One region of the Streptomyces sp. NPDC088387 genome, then DNA from elsewhere that is predicted to be linked to it. Evidence: riboswitches for the same ligand, from Rfam matches in the RefSeq annotation. Region 1 holds a riboswitch; each other region holds the start of a gene.
The links. A riboswitch is a leader RNA that binds a small molecule or an ion and turns the genes downstream of it on or off. The one in region 1 is predicted to bind cyclic di-AMP.
Positions count from the first base shown of each region.

Region 2: linked by a shared signal. The riboswitch ahead of ACIQAC_RS13940 (transglycosylase SLT domain-containing protein) and the one ahead of ACIQAC_RS16940 (M23 family metallopeptidase) in region 1 are both predicted to bind cyclic di-AMP.
Region 3: linked by a shared signal. The riboswitch ahead of ACIQAC_RS33290 (C40 family peptidase) and the one ahead of ACIQAC_RS16940 (M23 family metallopeptidase) in region 1 are both predicted to bind cyclic di-AMP.
Region 4: linked by a shared signal. The riboswitch ahead of ACIQAC_RS36220 (transglycosylase family protein) and the one ahead of ACIQAC_RS16940 (M23 family metallopeptidase) in region 1 are both predicted to bind cyclic di-AMP.

Region 1 is NZ_JBIVNC010000005.1:510,019-514,991, forward strand. Features, by position in the region: gene ACIQAC_RS16925 (GNAT family N-acetyltransferase) at 1-979, opposite strand, end outside; gene ACIQAC_RS16930 (HPr family phosphocarrier protein) at 1,176-1,457, shown strand; gene ACIQAC_RS16935 (GntR family transcriptional regulator) at 1,650-2,342, opposite strand; gene ACIQAC_RS16940 (M23 family metallopeptidase) at 2,541-3,335, opposite strand; cyclic di-AMP (ydaO/yuaA leader) riboswitch at 3,349-3,510, opposite strand; gene ACIQAC_RS16945 (M16 family metallopeptidase) at 3,702-4,973, opposite strand, start outside.
Region 2 is NZ_JBIVNC010000004.1:534,515-539,487, reverse strand. Features, by position in the region: gene ACIQAC_RS13945 (HAD family hydrolase) at 220-1,044, shown strand; gene ACIQAC_RS13940 (transglycosylase SLT domain-containing protein) at 1,156-1,629, opposite strand; cyclic di-AMP (ydaO/yuaA leader) riboswitch at 1,635-1,770, opposite strand; gene ACIQAC_RS13935 (CocE/NonD family hydrolase) at 2,078-4,066, opposite strand; gene ACIQAC_RS13930 (peptide MFS transporter) at 4,107-4,973, opposite strand, start outside.
Region 3 is NZ_JBIVNC010000016.1:79,883-84,855, forward strand. Features, by position in the region: gene ACIQAC_RS33280 (ATP-dependent Clp protease proteolytic subunit) at 1-537, shown strand, start outside; gene ACIQAC_RS33285 (hypothetical protein) at 544-852, shown strand; cyclic di-AMP (ydaO/yuaA leader) riboswitch at 1,192-1,399, shown strand; gene ACIQAC_RS33290 (C40 family peptidase) at 1,403-1,876, shown strand; gene ACIQAC_RS33295 (ATP-binding protein) at 2,003-2,461, opposite strand; gene ACIQAC_RS33300 (helix-turn-helix domain-containing protein) at 2,674-3,531, shown strand; gene ACIQAC_RS33305 (DUF397 domain-containing protein) at 3,542-3,766, shown strand; gene ACIQAC_RS33310 (8-amino-7-oxononanoate synthase) at 3,939-4,973, opposite strand, start outside.
Region 4 is NZ_JBIVNC010000019.1:104,145-109,117, forward strand. Features, by position in the region: gene ACIQAC_RS36205 (DUF501 domain-containing protein) at 1-464, opposite strand, end outside; gene ACIQAC_RS36210 (septum formation initiator family protein) at 543-1,019, opposite strand; gene eno (phosphopyruvate hydratase) at 1,142-2,437, opposite strand; gene ACIQAC_RS36220 (transglycosylase family protein) at 2,788-3,483, opposite strand; cyclic di-AMP (ydaO/yuaA leader) riboswitch at 3,487-3,682, opposite strand; gene ACIQAC_RS36225 (transglycosylase family protein) at 3,880-4,973, opposite strand, start outside.

The DNA.
Region 1 (4,973 bases):
GCACGAGTTCCCGCTGGCGCGCCCTGCCCTCCGGCCCGCTCTCCGCGTACCCGGCGGAGATCACGACCAGTCCCTGCACGCCGTGTTCGCCGCACTCGGTGACGACGTCGGGCACGTGGTCGGCGGGCACGGCGACGACGGCGAGATCGACCGGTCCCTCGATCTCGCGCACCGAGCGGTGGGCCGGAACGCCGTCGAACTCCTTCTGCTCCTCGGGGAACGCCCTGTTCACGGCGTGGAGCCGGCCGGTGAAGCCGGCGTCGCGGATGTTGTCGAGGATGCTGCGGCCGACGCCGCCCGGCGCGCGGCCGACGCCGATCACGGCGACCGAGCCGGGCGCCAGCAGCCGCCGTACCGAGCGGGCCTCTGCGCGCTGCTCCCGCGCGTGCTGCACGGCCATGGAGCGGTCGGTGGGTTCGAGGCCGAACTCCAGGCGTACGACACCGTCCTCGAAGCTGCGCTTCTGGGTGTACCCGGCATCCGTGAACACCTTGATCATCTTGGAGTTGGCGGGCAGCACCTCGGCGGCGAACCGGCGGATGCCCCGCTCGCGCGCGACGGCGGCGATGTGCTCCAGAAGGGCGGAGGCGACACCGCGTCCCTGGTGGGCGTCCTGGACGAGGAAGGCGACCTCGGCCTCGTCGGAGGGGCCGGTCGCGGGCAGGCCGCCGGCCCCGATCCGGTCGTAGCGTACGGTGGCGATGAACTCGCCGCCGATGGTGGCCGCGAGTCCCACCCGGTCCACGAAGTCGTGGTGTGTGAAGTGGTGGACGTCCTTGGCGGACAGTCGTGGGTACGGCGCGAAGAAGCGGTAGTACTTCGACTCGTCCGAGACCTGCTCGTAGAAGCTGACCAGGCGGTCGGCGTCATCAACAGTGATGGGCCTGACGCGGGCGGTGCCCCCGTCGCGCAGCACCACGTCCGCCTCCCAGTGGGCGGGGTACTCGTGCCGGTCCGGCCGGTCCGCGGACGTCTGCATGGGCCCCAGAGTACGGCTCGCGTACGACAACGGCGCGAGGCAGTCTGTGGGGAACCGCGGGCGGGCACAAGGACGGAAGCCGGGCCGAGGCCGCGGTCCGACGACACTCCCGGACAGGGCGAACACCCGCTCCGGGCACACGTCCCGATATGGGACACTGGTCTAGACAACCCTGAACACCGAAGGGCAGCAACACATGGCTGAGCGCCGCGTCAACGTCGGCTGGGCCGAGGGTCTCCACGCCCGCCCCGCCTCCATCTTCGTCCGGGCCACCACGGCCACAGGCGTCCCCGTGACGATCGCCAAGGCCGACGGCAGCCCCGTCAACGCGGCCTCCATGCTGGCCGTGCTCGGCCTGGGCGCCAAGGGCGGCGAGGAGATCGTGCTGGCCTCCGACGCCGAGGGCGCGGACGCGGCCCTCGACCGTCTGGCCAAGCTGGTCGCGGAGGGTCTTGAGGAGCTCCCCGAGACCGTCTGACAGATCTCTCCGGCGGAAATGAAGCCGCGTCGCCCACCGGCGGCGCGGCTTCGCCGTTTCCTCGCCGGGCCCGCCCGATTTCATGGCGGGCACATCGCGATAAAGAGCGGAGAACTTCCGCACCGAACCGGAAAATGGCAGCCGGAATTCACGGCCACCAAATATCCCCACTCTTTGTATACGGCGCCTTTGTTAAAGCCGCTGGCCCGACATGTTTACGGGATGTTGCGAAGTCCTCACACGGTCGGCGGCGCCGCCCCCGTGGAAGCGCAGGCGGTGCGCGGCCGTGGCGCGCTCGGTGTGCTGTGCGGTGACGGCACGCGCGCGTTCGCTGTCGCCGCGCACCACGGCGTCCACGATGGCGCCGTGCTCGGCCCAGGAGTCCGCGGGCGCGAGCGGCGCCTCGACCGCGTACATCCACGCGATCTTGTGCCGCAGCTGGGTCAGCATGGAGATCAGGGCGGGGCTGCCGGAGGCCTGGGCGAGGGTCTCGTGGAACCAGCTGCCCAGGGAGCGCAGGTCGTCGCTGTTGCCTCTCCTGGCCCGCTCCTGGCCGAGCCGGACCAGACCGCGCAGCACCTTCAGATGCGCCTCGGTGCGCCGCTGGGCGGCCCGCGCGGCGCCGAGCGGCTCCAGCAGCATCCGCATCTCCAGCAGGTCGGCGGCCTCCTGCTCGGTGGGTTCCGCCACGCACGCGCCCGCGTGCCGCCGGGTCACCACGAAGCCCTCGGCCTCCAGTGTGCGCAGTGCCTCCCGGACGGGGACGCGCGAGACGCCGTAGCGGCGGGCGAGGACTTCTTCGGTGAGTCGGCCGCCGCGCTCGTAGACACCGGCGACGATGTCGTCCCGGATCGCGGTGCACACCGAGTGCGCCGGAATTCGCATGACCGACCTCCGCCTTAATCCCCGTGAAACGTCGACGATGGACGCGTGTTCCGTGACTCTATTGCAATGCGCGTGAATATCCGACGGGAGACCGGAATCCAGGGATATTTTTTGGACAGACAACGCGCGGAAACGACGAAAGCCCCGGCGGGGCAGCCGGGGCCTGTCGTCGGTACGGCGGTGTACCGCGCGGGAGCGTCAGAGGCTCACGCCGTGCGAGCGGAGGTAGCCGACCGGATCGATGTCCGAGCCGTACTCCTGGGTGGTGCGGGCCTCGAAGTGCAGGTGCGGGCCGGTCACGTTGCCGGTGGCACCGGACAGGGCGATCTGCTGGCCGGGGGTGACCGTCTGGCCGACCGACACGCCGATGGACGACAGGTGGCCGTACTGGGTGTACGTGCCGTCGTTCATCTTGATGACGACCTGATTGCCGTACGAGCCGCCCCAGCCGGCCTCGACGACCGTGCCGGAGCCGACCGCGTGGACGGACGTGCCGCTCGCGGCGTGGAAGTCGACGCCGGTGTGGCTGCCGGAGGACCACAGGGAGCCGCCGGCCTGGTAGCCGGTGGAGACGTACGAGCCGGTGATCGGCGTGACGTAGGTGTTGAGGCGCTTGCGCTCGGCCTCGCGGGCGGCGCGCTCCTCGGCCTCGCGTTCCTTCTTGGCGAGTGCTTCGGCCCGCTTCTTGGCGGCCTCTTCGGCGCGCTTCTTGGCGAGCGCCTCGGCCTTCTTCCGCGCCGCCTCTTCGGCGGCCTGCTTCTGGGCGGCGGCCTGTGCGTCGATCTGTGCAGCGACCGAGTCGCCGATGCTGATGACCGGCAGCAGTCCGGTCTCCTCGACGGCCGGCTCGGCGGCGAGCGCCGGAGCTGCCAGGGAGCCGATGACGCCGGTGGTGGTGAGGGCCGCGACACCCGCCGCGCGGGCGGTGGTGCGCTGTATTCGGCTGGGACGACCGGTACGCCGGTGCTTCCCGGTGGCGCGCGTGAACGCCATGGAGTGGCTGGTCCTTTCCTTCCTTCTCGCCTACCGGGTTAGCTGACGGGTTCGGAGCAGGAAGGTCTCCTACGGGCCCCCACGCTGCGCGCGGGCGTCCGATTCACCCCAGGGACTACGTGTGGGTCCCCGGCTCCCCAGGCTCGCGCCTGCGGGGACTCGGCGATGGCTGTCCGGTGCCACGGATGCGGCGCGGTGCCCGACGGACAGCCCGGACGACGCTAAAGGGGACATCTTTCAATCCCCAAACCGATCAGGGCGTTTGTAGCGCATGCCACAGGTCAGACACACAGCCTCTCCCGCAATTCCGACATAAAGGGGCCCTGGTGACACAGCGGTCACCAGGGCCCCTCCACGCGCGTGCCGCTACTCGGCCGTCACCACGGTGACCTCGCCGATGCCGAGGGCCTCCACGGGCGCCTTGATCTGCGCGGCGTCGCCGACCAGGACGGTCACGATCCGGTCCACCGGGAAGGCGTTGACGACGGCCGCGGTGGCCTCGACGGTGCCGGTCGCGGCGAGCTGCTGGTAGAGCGTGGCCTGGAAGTCGTCGGGCAGGTGCTGCTCGACCTGGTCCGCCAGGGTGCTCGCGACGGCCGCCGCCGTCTCGTACTTGAGCGGCGCCACACCGACGAGGTTCTGCACGGCGACGTCGCGCTCCGCGTCGGTGAGCCCCTCCGCGGCGAGCGTGCGCAGGACCTTCCACAGGTCGTCCAGGGCCGGTCCCGTGTTCGGCGTGTCGACGGAGCCGCTGATGGCGAGCATCGCGGCACCGCTGCCGTCGGGCGCGGACCTGAGGACCTGCCCGAACGCGCGCACGCCGTAGGTGTAGCCCTTCTCCTCGCGCAGCACCCGGTCCAGGCGGGACGTGAGGGTGCCGCCCAGGCAGTACGTGCCGAGCACCTGGGCCGGCCACACGCGCGCGTGCCGGTCGGATCCGACGCGGCCGAGGAGCAGCTGGGTCTGGACGGCGCCGGGCCGGTCCACGATGACGACCCGGCCGGTGTCGTCGGCGGTGACCGGCGGCACGGGCCGAGGCGCGGCCGAGGAGCCGGTCCACTCGCCGAGCGTGTCGGCCAGCAGGGCGTCCAGGTCGACGTCGGTCAGGTCGCCGACGACCACCACGGTGCCGGTCGCGGGACGCACGTGCTTCTCGTAGAAGGCCCGTACGGCGCCGGAGTCGATGCCCGAGACGGTCTCCTCGGTGCCCTGGCGCGGGCGCGACATGCGCGCGGTCGCAGGGAACAGCTCCTTGGAGAGCTCCTTCGCGGCGCGCCGCGAGGGGTTGGCCAGCTCGTGCGGGATCTCGTCGAGGCGGTTGCGCACCAGCCGCTCGACCTCGCTGTCGGCGAACGCGGGCGCCCTGAGGGCGTCGGCGAGCAGTCCGAGGGCCTTCGGCAGCCGGGAGACCGGGACTTCGAGGCTGAGGCGTACACCGGGGTGGTCGGCGTGCGAGTCCAGGGTGGCGCCGCAGCGCTCCAGCTCGGCGGCGAACTCCTCGGCGGAGTGCTTGTCGGTGCCCTCGGAGAACGCGCGGGCCATGATCGTGGCCACACCGTCCAGGCCCGCGGGTTCGGCCTCCAGCGGCGCGTCGAGGAGCACCTCGACGGCGACGACCTGCTGGCCGGGGCGGTGACA
Region 2 (4,973 bases), on a different contig from region 1:
GACACCCACCCCCGGGCGTTCGCATACCCCACGTGGGAGTGAAAACCGGATCCGTTTTCAACGCGCGCTCACGGCGCCCCGCGGGCCGACGCGGGGCCCGTCCGGGCAAAGGGCCGAATGGTACAGGGGAGTTGGCTGGTGCGGACGGGACGCGGGGGAACCCGGCCGACGTCCGGTTCGCACCGGGTCGGTGCCGCGCGATGTCCGTATTCTCTGATCATGGCCGCACCCACCGCATATGCCGCGCGCACCACGTACGCACTTGTCGCCACCGACCTGGACGGGACCCTGCTGCGCGGCGACGACACCTTCTCCGACCGCTCGTTGGCCGCGCTCGCCCGGTCGGCACGGGCCGGGGCCCGGCATCTCGTGGTCACCGGCCGGCCCGCGCCCCGGGTCCGCCCGCTCCTCGCCGAGCTGGGCAGCACCGGCCTCGCGGTGTGCGGACAGGGCGCGCAGCTGTACGACGCCGGCCGGGACCGCCTGCTCTGGTCGGTCACCCTGGACCGGGAGTTGGCCGAGACCGCGATCGGCAAGATCGAGGCGGAGGTCGGCCAGGTGTACGCGGCGGTCGACCAGGACGGGGTGCACGGGCTGACGCTGATCGAGCCCGGCTATCTGATGCCGCACCCGACCCTGCCCGCGGTGCGGGTCGGGTGGCGCGACGAACTGTGGGCCGAGCCGATCAGCAAGGTGCTGCTGCGCCATCCTTCGCTGTCCGACGACGAGCTGGCGTCGGTGGCCCGCTCGGTGGTCGGTTCGCTCGCCACGGTCACCATGTCGGGCCCGGGGACGGTCGAACTCCAGCCATGCGGGGTGACCAAGGCGACCGGTCTCGCGCTGGCGGCCCGGCGGCTCGGTGTGCGGGCCGAGGACACCATCGCGTTCGGGGACATGCCCAACGACATCCCGATGTTCGACTGGGCGGCGCACGGGGTGGCGATGGCCAACGCGCACCCCGAACTCAAGGCGGTGGCCGACGAGGTCACGACGTCGAACGAGGACGACGGCATCGCCGTCGTCCTCGAACGACTCTTTCCCTGAGAACGGCTCTTTCCCCGAAGGGAATTCACCCCTCACGGCCCCAACAAAGCAGTCGCGTACAAAACAGTCGCGTTCCTTTACGGGCCCCAACCCGCAAAGCAATGCGCTCGGTCAGTAGGCGCCGAAGACGTTGTCGATGGAGCCGTACCGGGCGGCCGCGTAGTTGCAGGCGGCGACGATGTTCGCGACCGGGTCGTACGGGTCGTACAGGGTGCCGGGCACGTGGTACGCGGCGAAGGTCGGGTCGATCACCTGGAGCAGGCCCTTGGAGGGCGTGCCCGCGAGGGCGTTGGAGTCCCAGTTGTTGACGGCAGACGGGTTGCCGGAGGACTCGCGCATCACGTTGCGGTAGATGCCGTCGTAGGTGCCCGGGATGCCGTTCTGCGCCATGACGGAGAGCGACTCGCGGATCCAGCCGTCGAGGTTGTTCGGGTACGCGGTGACCGCCTTGGTGGCGGTCGGGGTGGCCGCGGACGCGCTGGTGGCGCCGATGACCGGCAGCGCGAGCACGGCCGCGCCGGTGCCGGCGACGGCGAGCGTGCGGGTGAGGCGGCGCATGGAGGTGAAGCGGTGCAATGCGGACATGGGGATGGATTCCTCTCCGACGCCTGCGAGGTGAGCTGTCGGGTTCGGGCGGGGAGGTGCCCGGCCGGGCCCTTGCGGGCACGGCTTCACCCCGAGCCGTTCCGGCGCGTCCTTCGACGTCCGGCCCGGCGACTTACCTGGGTCCCCCACTCCTGCCGTGGATCTTTGTCGGTGGTGTGGGCGGCGGCAGGATTAGGCGTCCGCCCGACAGCGCTGGAACGTATGCGAAGCCCATGTCCGAAACAAGTAGCGGATTCACATATAGCGGCTTGTGATCTTCTTTCCGGGTGTTTGCCGCGCATGATCCTTTGCTGCTGGAAAGGGTCAACTCGCGGACCCGCAAAGGTGAATCGGCGCGGGTCTGTGAAATTCCTGTGCGCATGCGTCAGTGAGTCATGTCACGCACGATCGCAAGAGTGGTAAATCGGGCAATGAGCCCAAGTCCCTATCAACCAGCCGTCCGTGGAATCCGCTTCTCCCAGGTGCGATGGAAGACCACGTCGTCGCCCTCGGTGCAAATCACCTCATTGGAGGTCAAAAACTCCCCCTCCTCGCACCGGATCTCCGACCGCGTCCGGACCGTCGTGTCCCAGGCGAGTTCGGGCCGGTGGAGGCGGACCGTCCAGTCGGAGCGGGTCCGCGCGGACAGCGCGTCGCCCTCGGTGACCGTGTACGTCTCCAGCGCGTCCTCGGTGAACTCCAGCCCGTCGGGATAGACGCGGGTCCCGCCGTACCGGGGGTCGACCTCCAGCCGCCACTCGCCCTTGGCCACGTCCCGCACCACCAGCCGCTCGGGACGCGGCTCGTCCAGCGTGACGGGGGAGGAGACACCGAGCGGAGCCGATTGCTCGGGCTCCTCGAAACCGATCCCCTGGTCGGGTGCCGGCGCGCGGACCGGCAGTTCCAGGGCGCTGCCCGCCGGGTCCAGCGTGAAGCCGGCCTCGGAGCCGGGCTGCGGCCAGATCCACGGCCAGTACGCCGAGGAGACGGCCAGCCGGACGCGGTGCCCGGCCGGGAAGGCGTGCCCGATGCCGTTCAGCTCGAACGACACCTCCTCGGTCGCGCCCGGTGTCCACGGCACAGCCCGGTCCCGGCCCTCGCGCGCCGACAGGTTCAGCACGCCCCGGGTCACCAGGGTCGAGGAGCCGTCCGGGGCGACGTCGCAGAGCCGGGCGACCACCTGTCCGCGCGGCACCTCGCAGCGCAGCCGCAGCCGTACGCGCGGCCGTCCCAGCACCCAGGTCTCCTCGCCCAGCGGGAACTCGAAGCAGACCGACCGCGCGTCCTCCTCGCGCTGGTCCGGCGGCAGGTCGGCGTCGTTCCCGAAGGGGAAGAAGCGGCCCGCGTCGACGCCGGTGTGCATCGGGGACCGCACCGGCAGGGGGGCGCCCTGGAGGGCGTAGGTGACGGGGGTGACGGCGGGGGAGGGCCAGGCGGGCTCGCCGACCCAGCGGCCCGGCAGGGTGTCGTAGACCGTGGCCGGCGGGTGCGAGTCGCTGACGTAGGCGCGCAGCAGGGGCTCGGGGAGGTCGCCCTCGCCCTTCAGCCAGTGGTCCCACCAGCGCAGGGTCTCCTGGAGGAAGCCGATCGCCGGGCCCGGCGGCAGGCCGCGGTCGGGGTACTGGTGCGACCAGGGGCCGATCAGTCCGCGCACCCGGTCGGCCGGGAGGTGTTCGACGAGCCGCAGCACGGTGTCGCGGTACGGGTCGTGCCAGCCGCCGACGGCGAGCACCGCGGCCTTGATCGCCCCGTAGTCCTCGCAGACGCTGCCGTGCCGCCAGTAGTCGTCGCGCGTCTGGTGGCCGAGCCAGGTGTGCAGCAGGGGTTGCACCGCCTCCAGGCGGTTCAGCCACATCTCCCGCCAGGCCTCGCCGGCGTACCGCGGGTCCGGCGGGCGCGACACGAAGGTGAGCATGGTGGCCGCCCATGCGTGCATGTCCACCGCGAGGACGGAACCACCCATGTAGTGCACGTCGTTGTCATAGCGGTCGTCGGTCGAGCAGACCGTGACGATCGCCTTGAGCGGCTCGGGCGCGAGGGCCGCGATCTGGAGGGAGTTGAACCCGCCCCAGGAGATGCCGAACATACCGACCTTGCCGTCGCACCAGGGCTGCGCCGCCAGCCAGTTGACCACCTCGACGCCGTCGGCCAGCTCCGTCGCCGAGTACTCGTCGCCGGGCAGGCCCTCGCTGTTGCCGTGCCCGCGCACGTCGACGCGGACGGAGGCGTAGCCGTGGCCCGCGTACCAGGGGTGGCGCTGGAAGTCGCGCGGCGCCGTCCAGTCGGTGAGCCGGTAGGGGAGGTACTCCAGGAGCGCGGGTACGGGCTCGTTGGTCAGCGGGCGCCACACGCGCGCGTAGAGCAGGGTCCCGTCCGCGAGCGGGATGCGGACGTCGTCGTGGGTCGTCTCGTGGGGGAAGGACGTACGGATGTGCATGACGGGGACCCCAGTGGTTCGGTCGGCTCGGTCGGCGGCTTCAGTGGACGGGGTGCATCGTGCGGCGCAGCCAGGGCGCCGCGGCGATCACGGCGAGTCCGGCGGCGACCGCGATCGCGCCGTTGACGCCGAAGTAGGCGGGCTTGGAGACGTCGTCGTAGAGCTTCACGGTCTGGGCCTGGACACCGTTGGCGAGCGCCAGGGACAGGAACCACAGGGACATGGTCTGGCTGGAGAAGGCGGCGGGCGCCAGCTTGGTGGTGGCGGACATGCCGGAGGTCTCCAGCAGGATGTCGCCGAGGCCGAGCAGCAGATAGGAGCCGACGATCCACCAGACGGACATGAGGTAGTCGTCGGACGAGTGGCCGGAGGTGGGCAGGACCATCAGCAGGAAGGACAGCCCGCCGAGCACCACCCCGATGGCGATCTTGTTGGAGGCGTGCGGCTGGCGGCGGCCCATACGCACCCACAGCGCGGCCACGAAGGGCGCGAGGCCGACCTCGAAGGCGCCGAGCGCGGAGGCGTACCAGCTGGCCGGGAAGTCGAAGCCGAGGATCTTCGTCTCGGCGTTGGTCGAGGCCAGCAGGATCATCGTCGAGTACGCCTGGAACAGGATGAAGTTGAAGACCGTCGAGGCGAGGAAGAGGACGATGTACGGCCGCAGCCGGCCGCGTTCCTCCGCGGTGACCCTCGGGCTCGCGAACATCACCGCGAAGTAGGCGACCGGTGCGATCACCGAGACCAGGGTGAGCAGGTCGACGAAGCGGTCCATGGTGAGCCAACCGGCGACGGCCAACCCCGTGCCGACCGCCGCGGCGGCGACGATCCCGGCCGCGATGAGCAGGACCGCGCGGCGCATCGCGTCGGGGGCCAGCGCGAACTCGGCGGCGTTCCTGCGGCCGGCGAG
Region 3 (4,973 bases), on a different contig from region 1:
CGGATCGTCTTTCTGGGCACGCCGGTCGACGACACCGCGGCGAACGACGTCATGGCCCAGTTCATGCACCTCGAGTACCAGGACCCGGACAGCGACATCTCGCTCTACATCAACTCCCCCGGCGGCTCGTTCAGCGCGATGGCGGCGATCTACGACACCATCCAGTACGTCGGCTGCGACGTGGAGACGATCTGCCTCGGGCAGGCCGGATCCATGGCGTCGGTGCTGCTGGCGGCGGGCACACCCGGGAAGCGGCTGGCGCTGCCGGGCGCGCGGATGGTGATCCACCAGCCGTCGCTGCCGGAGCCGGTCCACGGGCAGACCAGTGATCTCACCATCCGGGCCGCGGAGTTGGCGCGCGTACGCACCCGCCTGGAGGAGATGCTCGTACGGCACACGGGGCGGGCACAGGTACAAGTGAGCGCGGACATCGAGCGTGACAAGGTGCTGACCGCGCAACAGGCTCTGGAGTACGGCCTGGTGGACCGGATCGTCTCCAGCCGCAAGACCACAGGCCCGACGCCCGACGCGAGGTGACCGCCGATGCTGCGACCGGAAGACCCCCCGCTGCCCGCACTGACCCGCGCCGAGGGCGAGTTGATCGACCGCTACCTGGACGTCGTCGATCTGCTCGGCCGGGTCAATCCGGCGCAGAACACCGACACCTACAGCGGGTTGCGGGCCGCGCAGGCACTGGTGGCCCGTGCCACCGAGCTGCGCGACGCGCTCGCGCTGATGCACCGCCGGGGCGAGACCGCGCTGCACGCGCCGACGCTCGCGCGGGCGCTGACCGTGCTGGACGGCGAGCGCCGGACGGCGCGCGTCACCCTTCCGCCGCGCTCCGAGAGTTGACGCGACGGCACCTGAATCCGCATACTCACCGGCTTTCCCGGTCCGTCCGCGGCCGGTTTCAAACGGACCAAAAGGCGTACCCCCGTTCGGCGTATTCGCAGGTCGTTGCGCGGAACCCGCACGGTTGCGCAAGGCCCATCCCGCCATGGCGGAACTGGGGACTCCGCCGCTGGTCCGAGGGGTCATCAGGACGTTGACGCGCGTTCGAACATAGAGATGTCCACCCGAACGGGTGAGTGGTGAGTAACAACACAAATCCCCGGTTCCGTTGGGATTTTCGGACACAAGTAGGTGAAGATCCCTGACTGACGACAAGACCCCGCCACCGCGGCGGGGCGGTCCGGGCGGACGCCGAGTCCTGCCGCCTCCCGGATGACCGGTCGACAGGAGTGGATCGGCAGGAGTGGAGGACCCAGGCACGACGGGCCGCCGGAGCGCGCAGTTGGCTTCGAGCAGTCCTTGGGGTGAAGCCGCCTTCGGGCGGCCGGGCTACTTCGCCAGCCCGAATCCGACAGGTCATCCTTCACAGGCGGCTGACGAAGGGTTGCGCATGACCGCGCTCAATCGTGTCCCGTCGCTCATGGCTCGGGCCGGTACGGCCTCGGCCCTCACGTTGGTGGCCGTGAGCGGCTCCGTCGTGGTTCCGGGATTCTCCTCAGAGGCCTCGGCAGCCACGCCGGCAACGAAGGCGCTCCAGGTCGCGGCTTCGAAGAAGGGGTCCCCGTACAAGTACGGGGCCACCGGACCGCGCCGTTTCGACTGCTCGGGTCTGACGCTGTACTCGTTCAAGAAGGCAGGCAAGAAGCTGCCGCGTACGGCTTCCCAGCAGTACAACAAGACGAAGCACATCTCCGCCAAGAGCCGCAAGGCCGGCGACCTGGTGTTCTTCCACTCCGGCTCCAGCGTGTACCACGTGGGGATCTACGCCGGTAAGGGGAAGATCTGGCACTCGCCGAAGACCGGAGACGTTGTCCGTCTACAGAAGATCTGGACCAAGAGTGTCTGGTACGGGCGCGTGAAGTAGCTCCGAGGAGGCGGTGACGGCGCCCTGACGCGCCGTCACCGCCCTTCGGGCGGGCTGTGCTGCCCGCACCGGCCGCGCCGGGCTCAGCCGGCGCGGCCGGCGGCCGTGCGCCACTCGGACGCGTCTCTACGGCTCCTGCTGTCCCGCGGCGGTCACCGGTCTCGCCGGCACCGTCCACGGCAGTTCGATGGCGACGGTCTTGCCGCCCTCCCGGGTGGGCCGGACGCTCAGCTTTCCGCCGCACTCCGCGGCCAGCCAGCGGATGATCACCAGACCGCGGCCGTTGTCCTGCTGGACCGCCGCCGGCAGCCGCTTCGGAAACCGGGGATGACTGTCCGTCACCCCGATGCGCAACTGTTCGTCACGCTCCAGCGACAGGTCCACCGTGAAGGTGGGTGACTGCCCGAGGGTGTGCTGTACGGCGTTGGTGGTGAGTTCGGAGACGATCAGCCGGATGGTGTCCGCCAGTTCCGTGTTCGGCGGCAACCCCCATTCCGCCAGGGTGTCGACCACGTAGCCGCGGGCCGTGGAGACCGAAGCGGGATCGCTCGGCAGAGTGACGGATGCTTCGAGATGATCTGCCATGGCGACGTCGTCCCTTTCCCACGGGACCGCAGTCCGACACGGAGCGGATGGTTCGAGTACGGTCCCGGACTGGTGCTACGCCGCCAGACTGCCATTAGCGGGCCTGTCACGGTGGCGATCCACCAAGATATGCATATATCTGTCGCTCGAAGCGGTGAACTCTGCGACGGCAGAGCGTATTTGGGCGGCTCGGAAGGAGTAAGGAGTACCCCATGCAGCACGGTCCCGCGGTGCGCCGCCGGAAACTGGGCGCCGAACTGCGTGCCCTGCGCGCCCGCGTGGGCCTCACCAGTGGCGAGGCGGCCGCTCTGGTCGGCTGGCACCAGTCCAAGGTCAGCCGGATCGAGACCGGCGCGAGCGGTGTGAAACCGGCCGATGTGCGGTTACTCCTGGACGCCTACGGCGTCGAGGAACCCGAACTGCGGGAACTGCTCCTCGCCCTCGCGGGCTCCGAGGACCTCGGCCGGCACCACTGGTGGCACGCCTACCGGGGTGTGCTGCCGCCGACCTACCGGGACTTCATCAGCCTGGAGTCGCAGGCCAGGACGATGCGCACACTGGAGACCTCGGTGGTGCCGGGGCTGCTCCAGACGCCCGACTACGCCCGCGCGGTCACCCGGGCCGCCGTCGAGGGGCTCGACGAGCAGCGGGTCGACGCGCTGGTGGAGGTGCGTCTCGCCCGGCAGGACGTGCTGCTCGCGAGGCCGCCGCTGGAGCTGAACGCCGTCCTGGACGAGGCCGTGCTGCGGCGGGAGGTGGGCGGGCCCGACGTGATGGCCCGGCAGCTGGAACGGCTCACGGAGGCGGCCAGGCTGCCCCAAGTGCGGCTGCAAGTGCTGCCGTTCGCCGCCGGGGCGCATATCGGCGTCACCGGCCCTTTCGTTATCTTCTCATTTCCGAGCACTTCTGATCTGGACGTGGTTGTTCTCGACCACTTGACGAGTAGCCTCTATCTCGAACGGAAAGAAGACCTGGAGGCCTACAGCGAGGCCTTCAACACCCTTCGGATCCACGCCCTTTCACCCGAGGACTCGTTGGATTACATCGCCGGGATAGGTGACGGCGCATGAAGGAGGCACCATGACTGCACTGCCTCGACACGTACCTTCCAGTGACCGACTGCACGGCGTGCCATGGCTGCGCAGCAGCTACAGCACGGGCGCGAACAACTGCGTCGAGACGGCGCGGCCGCGCCGCGGCCCCTGGGCCGGACTGCTCGCCGTGCGTGACTCCAAGGATCCGGCCGGACCCGCGCTGCTCTTCTCCCCCGAGAGCTGGGCGGGGTTCACGGCCGCGTTCCGCTGATCCGGGCAAGCCACCACTCGGACCCGCTCCCAGACCCCTCACTCAGACCCCGTACTCAGACCCTGACCGAGCACCATCCGACCGATCACTTTCGATCAGCTCCGGGCCGCGTGTGATCCGGCCGACCGGCCGCGTCACACGTTCGAGCGACACACTGCCGTGGTTCGCCGACTCATGGTCGCGTCTCGCAGATGACCCGGACAGCATGTTCGACCCGTTCCTCGGAGAGGTCCGCGCGGGCCGTCAGCCGCAGCCGCGAGACCCCGTCGGGCACGGACGGCGGGCGGAAACAGCCCACGGCCAGCCCGGCGGCGCGGCACTCGGCGGCCCACCGCACGGCCCCCTCCGGGGACGGCGCACGCACGGAGACGACCGCCGCGTCGGGACGTACCGCCTCCAGGCCCTCGGCCGTCAGCCGCGTGTGCAGTTCCGCCGCCACACCTCGCGCCCGCCCGGCCCGCTCCGGCTCGCGGCGCAGCAGCCGCAGGGCCGCGAGAGCCGCGCCCGCAGCCGCGGGGGCGAGCCCGGTGTCGAAGATGAAGGTCCGCGCCGCGTTGACCAGGTGGTCGACGACCTTGGCGGGCCCGAGGACCACACCGCCCTGGCTGCCCAGTGACTTCGACAGGGTGGCCGTCACGACCACGTCCGGCGCGCCCGCGAGCCCCGCCGCGTGTGCCGCGCCCCGGCCGCCCTCGCCGAGCACACCGAGCCCGTGCGCGTCGTCCACCACGAGTCCGGCCCCGTGCTCGCGGCACGCGGCGGCGAGGGCGGGCAGCGGGGCGGCGTCGCCGTCGACCGAGAACACCGTGTCGGACACCACGACCGCCGGCCCCTCGTGCGTGCGGAGCGCCTTGCGCACGGCGTCGGGGTCGGCGTGCGGGACGACCTGGGTGGTGCCGCGGGCCAGCCGGCAGCCGTCGATCAGGGAGGCGTGGTTGCCCGCGTCGGAGACGATCAGCGAGCCGTGCGGGGCCAGTGCGGTGACCGCGGCGAGGTTGGCCGCGTAGCCGGAGGAGAAGACGAGTGCCGCCTCGAAGCCGCAGAAGCCGGCCAGCTCCCGTTCGAGCTCGGCGTGCAGTTCGGTGCTGCCGGTCACCAGCCGGGAACCGGTCGCGCCGCCGCCCCACGCGCGTGCCGCCGCGGCCGCGCCCTCGACGACCTCCGGATGCCGGGCCAGACCGAGGTAGTCGTTGCCCGCGAGGTCCAG
Region 4 (4,973 bases), on a different contig from region 1:
ATCGCCTCGTCCCCGAGCGGATTCACCCCGGGCCCCGCGGCCAGACTGTGCGCCACCAGCACATGGAGACACTTCACCCGGTCCGGCATACCCCCCGCGCTGGGGAACCCAGTGAGCTCCTCGATCTCGTCGCGCCGCCGCACATAGTCCTCGTGCGCGGAGCGATACGCGGAGGCCAGCTCCGGATCCGACTCCAGCCGGGCCGTCATCTCCTTCATCACGCCGTTGGCCTCCAGCGTGCCGATCGCCGACGCGGCCTTCGGACACGTCAGGTAGTACAGCGTCGGGAAGGGCGTGCCGTCGGGCAGCCGGGGCGCGGTCTCCACCACGTCGGGCTGCCCGCACGGGCACCGGTGCGCGATGGCACGCAGTCCGCGCGGCGGCCGGCCGAGCTGCTGCTGGAAGGCCTCGACGTCGGCGTCGGTGGGCTCGGTGCGCACGGTGGGCGGCGGGGGCGTCTCCATGACTGCTTTCTACGACTTCTCTCTCACGGCCCTGAACGCTCTACAGGCTCTACACGCTCTACGGGCTCTACAGGTGGGTCACTGGTCGGCGGCGTCGGACTTGTCGACGCCGTCCCAGACATTGGAGTACCAGGGCCGGTCGGCCGCCCCGGTGTCGGTACGGGACTGCTTGGCCGCGTCCGGGTCGATCACGACGTACCCGGTCTCGCCCGGCATCACGTAGTGCAGCCGCTGCCGGATCTGCTGCTCGGCGTACGCGTCGTCCTGCCAGCGTGCCTTGAGGTCGCGGAGGTCCTCGACGCGCTGCTGGGCCTGGCGCTGCTCGCGCTCCAGGTCGGCGATCTCGGCGCGCTGGGCGACGTACTGCCTTATCGGGTAGGCGAGCGCGACGACCAGGGAGCAGACGACGAGGGCGAGCAGGGCCGCGCGGCCGGTCAGCCGGGAGCGTCGGGCCTGGCGGCGGGTCTGCGAGCGGTAGACGCGCTCGGCGGTCTGCTCGCCGAGGATCCGCAGCCTGGTGGCCGTGGAGAACCGGTCCCGCTCCTTCAGGGCCATGCCCCCGCCTCCCGTTCACACGCGCGTACGTCCCCGCACACGGTACGGGACCGGGTACGGGGACGTACGTACGACGCTTCGTACTGCGCGGCTACGGCGCCGTGGTTCAGCCCTTGCTGTGTCTACTGGTCCGCAAAGCGGAACCGCGGGAACGCGCTGCGCCCGGCGTACACCGCCGCGTCGTCGAGGATCTCCTCGATGCGCAGCAGCTGGTTGTACTTGGCGACGCGCTCGGAGCGGGCCGGGGCGCCGGTCTTGATCTGGCCGCAGTTGGTGGCGACGGCGAGGTCGGCGATGGTGACGTCCTCGGTCTCGCCGGAGCGGTGGGACATCATGCACTTGAAGCCGTTGCGCTGGGCCAGCTCGACGGCGTCCAGGGTCTCGGTGAGCGAGCCGATCTGGTTGACCTTGACGAGCAGCGCGTTGGCGGCGCCGTCGTCGATGCCGCGGGCCAGGCGCTCGGGGTTGGTCACGAACAGGTCGTCGCCGACGATCTGGACCTTGTCGCCGAGACGGTCGGTGAGGACCTTCCAGCCGGCCCAGTCGTCCTCGAACAGCGGGTCCTCGACGGAGACGAGCGGGTAGGCGGCGACCAGCTCCTCGTAGTACTCCGTCATCTCGGCGGCGGAGCGCTCCTTGCCCTCGAAGAGGTACTTGCCGTCCTTGTAGAACTCGGAGGCGGCGACGTCGAGCGCGAGGGCGATCTGCTCGCCGGGCACGTAACCGGCTTCCTTGATCGCTTCGAGGATGAGGTCGAGGGCCTCGCGGTTGGAGCCGAGGTTGGGGGCGAAGCCGCCCTCGTCGCCGAGGCCGGTGGACAGGCCCTTGCTCTTCAGCACCTTCTTGAGGGTGTGGTAGACCTCGGTGCCCCAGCGCAGCGCCTCGGAGAAGGACTCCGCGCCGATCGGCGCGATCATGAACTCCTGGATGTCCACGTTGGAGTCGGCGTGCGAGCCGCCGTTCAGGATGTTCATCATCGGAACGGGCAGCAGGTGCGCGTTCGGACCGCCGAGGTAGCGGAAGAGCGGCAGGTCGCTGGCCTCGGAGGCGGCGTGCGCGACGGCGAGCGAGACGCCGAGGATGGCGTTGGCGCCGAGCGAGCCCTTGTTGTCGGTGGCGTCCAGGTCGAACATCGCCTGGTCGATCAGGCGCTGCTCGGTGGCGTCGTAGCCGACGAGCTCCGGGCCGATCTGCTCGATGACGGCCAGGACGGCCTTCTCGACACCCTTGCCCTGGTAGCGGTTGGGGTCACCGTCGCGGAGCTCGATGGCTTCGAAGGCACCCGTGGAGGCGCCGGACGGAACGGCGGCACGACCCGTGCTGCCGTCGTCGAGGCCGACCTCGACCTCGACCGTGGGGTTGCCTCGGGAGTCCAGGATTTCCCGGGCTACGACGACGTCGATGGACGGCACGAGCATCTCCTTCGTGGATGTGACGCGGTGGGGCAGGACCGCAGCGGCTCTGCGAGACGAGCCTAACCGGCTTGGTGCGTTCGGCCAGCCGGTCGACCATCCCGCGGACAGAACCGATCGTAAAATGTTTCCGAACGAAACAAAGACGGGTGTCCAAGCCGTGGCGTACGGCCGGCCACGGTGGTGTGCGAAGGCATAGAAAAGCCCCGTCCCGGTGCGTACGGGGGAACGCGCACCGGGACGGGGAACCCGCGAGGGACGGGGGGACCCGCACGGGAGCCTCTGAGAGGAAGCACCTCAAGCATGGGGGGAGAGGCTGTGGGGGGACTGGGGCTCGGCTGTGCGCGAGCCGTGGGTCACTTCAGGTGCAGCTGCTGACCCGGGAAGATGACGTCGGCGTCGTCGACGATGTCCTTGTTCAGGTCGAACAGCTTCGCCCAGCCGCCCTTGACGTCGTGCTCGGCGGCGATGGCGCTGAGCGAGTCGCCCTTGACGACCTTGTACTCGCCGTCGCCCTTCTTGACCTTGGCGCCGGTCGGCGTCGTGACGGTCTCCTTCTTCGGGGCGGCGGGGCGCTCCTGCGAACGCGACGCGCTCTGCTCCTCCGAGGAACGGTCCGTGCCGCTCTGCGACTCGGTGGAGGGCTGGCTCGGGGTGGTCGAGCCACCGCCGTTGTAGGCGGCGTTGGACAGGCCGACGCCGCAGACCGGCCAGGCGCCCTTGCCCTGGCCCGCGAGGACCTTCTCGGCGATCTCGATCTGCTGGGCCTTGCTGGCCTGGTAGGCGGCGGCCGCGTACTTCGTACCGCCGTAGGCGGCCCAGGTCGACGGGGAGAACTGCACGCCGCCGGAGTAACCGTTGCCGGTGTTGATGGACCAGTCACCGCCGGACTCGCACTGGGCGACGGCGTCCCACTCGGACGCGGTGGCGGCGGAGGCGCTGCCGGCCGCCATCAGCGGGGCGGCGACGGCGGCACCGGTGACACCGGCGAGCGCGACGACACGGGTGGCCTTGGACGGGCGGCGGTGCTTGCCCTTGCCGGAAAACAGCATGGTTGATCCCCTCACCGACGCCTGCGAGGTGAGCTGTCGGGTTCGGGCCGGTTGAGTTGCCCGGCCGTGTCTCGTACGAGGCTTTCGTCCCGTACGGCACGGCTACACCCCAAGCCGGTTCCGACATCGAGTCACCTCGACCGCCGGGCCCGGCACTTACCTGTGGGTCCCCCGCTCCTGCCTACGGCGCTTGACGCGACGACTGTTCCCGGACGACCACCGGCAGGATTCGGCGTGGCGGTTGTCGGGGCTCACTGCTGCGAGCGGTGTTGACCGTAGACACGCGATTCGCCGAATTTCAAAGACGATCAGGGCTTCTGAGACTCATCCCACACTTTCACCAAACCGGACATTCAGCGCGAAGTGTGACGCGAACTCCCGTTGCCTTTCGTCCGGTTAGGCCCCGAGTTCCAGGGTCTGACCGGGGACGATGCGGTTCGGGTCGGTACCGATCGACTCCTCGTTCTCCGCGTAGAGCTTGCGCCATCCGCCGTCGAAGCCAAGGGAGTCGGCGATGGAGCAGAGAGTGTCACCGTTGCGGACGGTGTAGGAGCTGTCGAGCGGGTCGCGTGCGTCGCCGCTGCCGCGCGAGGCGTGACGGCCGGAGGAGCCCGCGGAGGCGTCCGGGGAGATGACCGTACGGTCCCCCACGGCGTCCTCGTCGGCGCTGTTGCCACGATGGCGGCCCGTGCCGGAGAGCGAGCCGGTGTCGACCAGGTACGAAGAGCCGACTTCCTGCGGGAAGTTGTCCGATTCATCGCCGTTTGCCCCGGAGGGGTCGCCGGCCGGGTCGGCGGCGGGGTCGCTCGGCGAGACCGGGGTGGCCGAATCGTCCGTTCCGTCCGGCTCACCCGAGGGGTCGGTGTCGCCCGAAGCGTCACCGGAGGGCGAAGTGGACGAATCGGACGGCGAGTCCGAGCCGTCGGAGGAATCGGGCGACTGGGACGGGTCGGACGATCCGGTGGAGTCGGAGGAGCCGGAGGAATCGGTCCGGCCGTCGGTCGAGCCGTCGGAACCGTCCGTGTTGTTCGAACTGTCCGAATCGTTCGACCCATTCAGGCCATTCGAGCCGCTGGAGTCGTTCGCGTCGGACTCGCTGGAGGAGCCGGACGTCGCGTCGCCCCCCACGCCGGTGTCGACGTCGGCCGGCTTGGAGTCCTGCGTGAGTCCGTGGACCAGGCCGCAGACGGACCACGCGCCGACCCCCTGGTCGGCGAGGATCCGCTCGGCCACGGCTATCTGCTGCGAACGGCTGGCCTGGTCGGCACTGGCCGCGTAGTCCAGACCGCCGTAGCTCTCCCAGTCCTGCTGGGTCACTTGCAGACCGCCGTAACGGCCGTTGCCCTCGTCCGCGCTCCACGCGCCGCCGCTCTCGCACTCCGCGACGGCGTCCCATGTGGTACCGCTCGCCGCGCTCGCGCCGGCGGCGCCGAGGAGCGGGATGGCGATGGCCGAGCCGGTCACGCCGGCCGCCACGAGGAGCGCCGGAG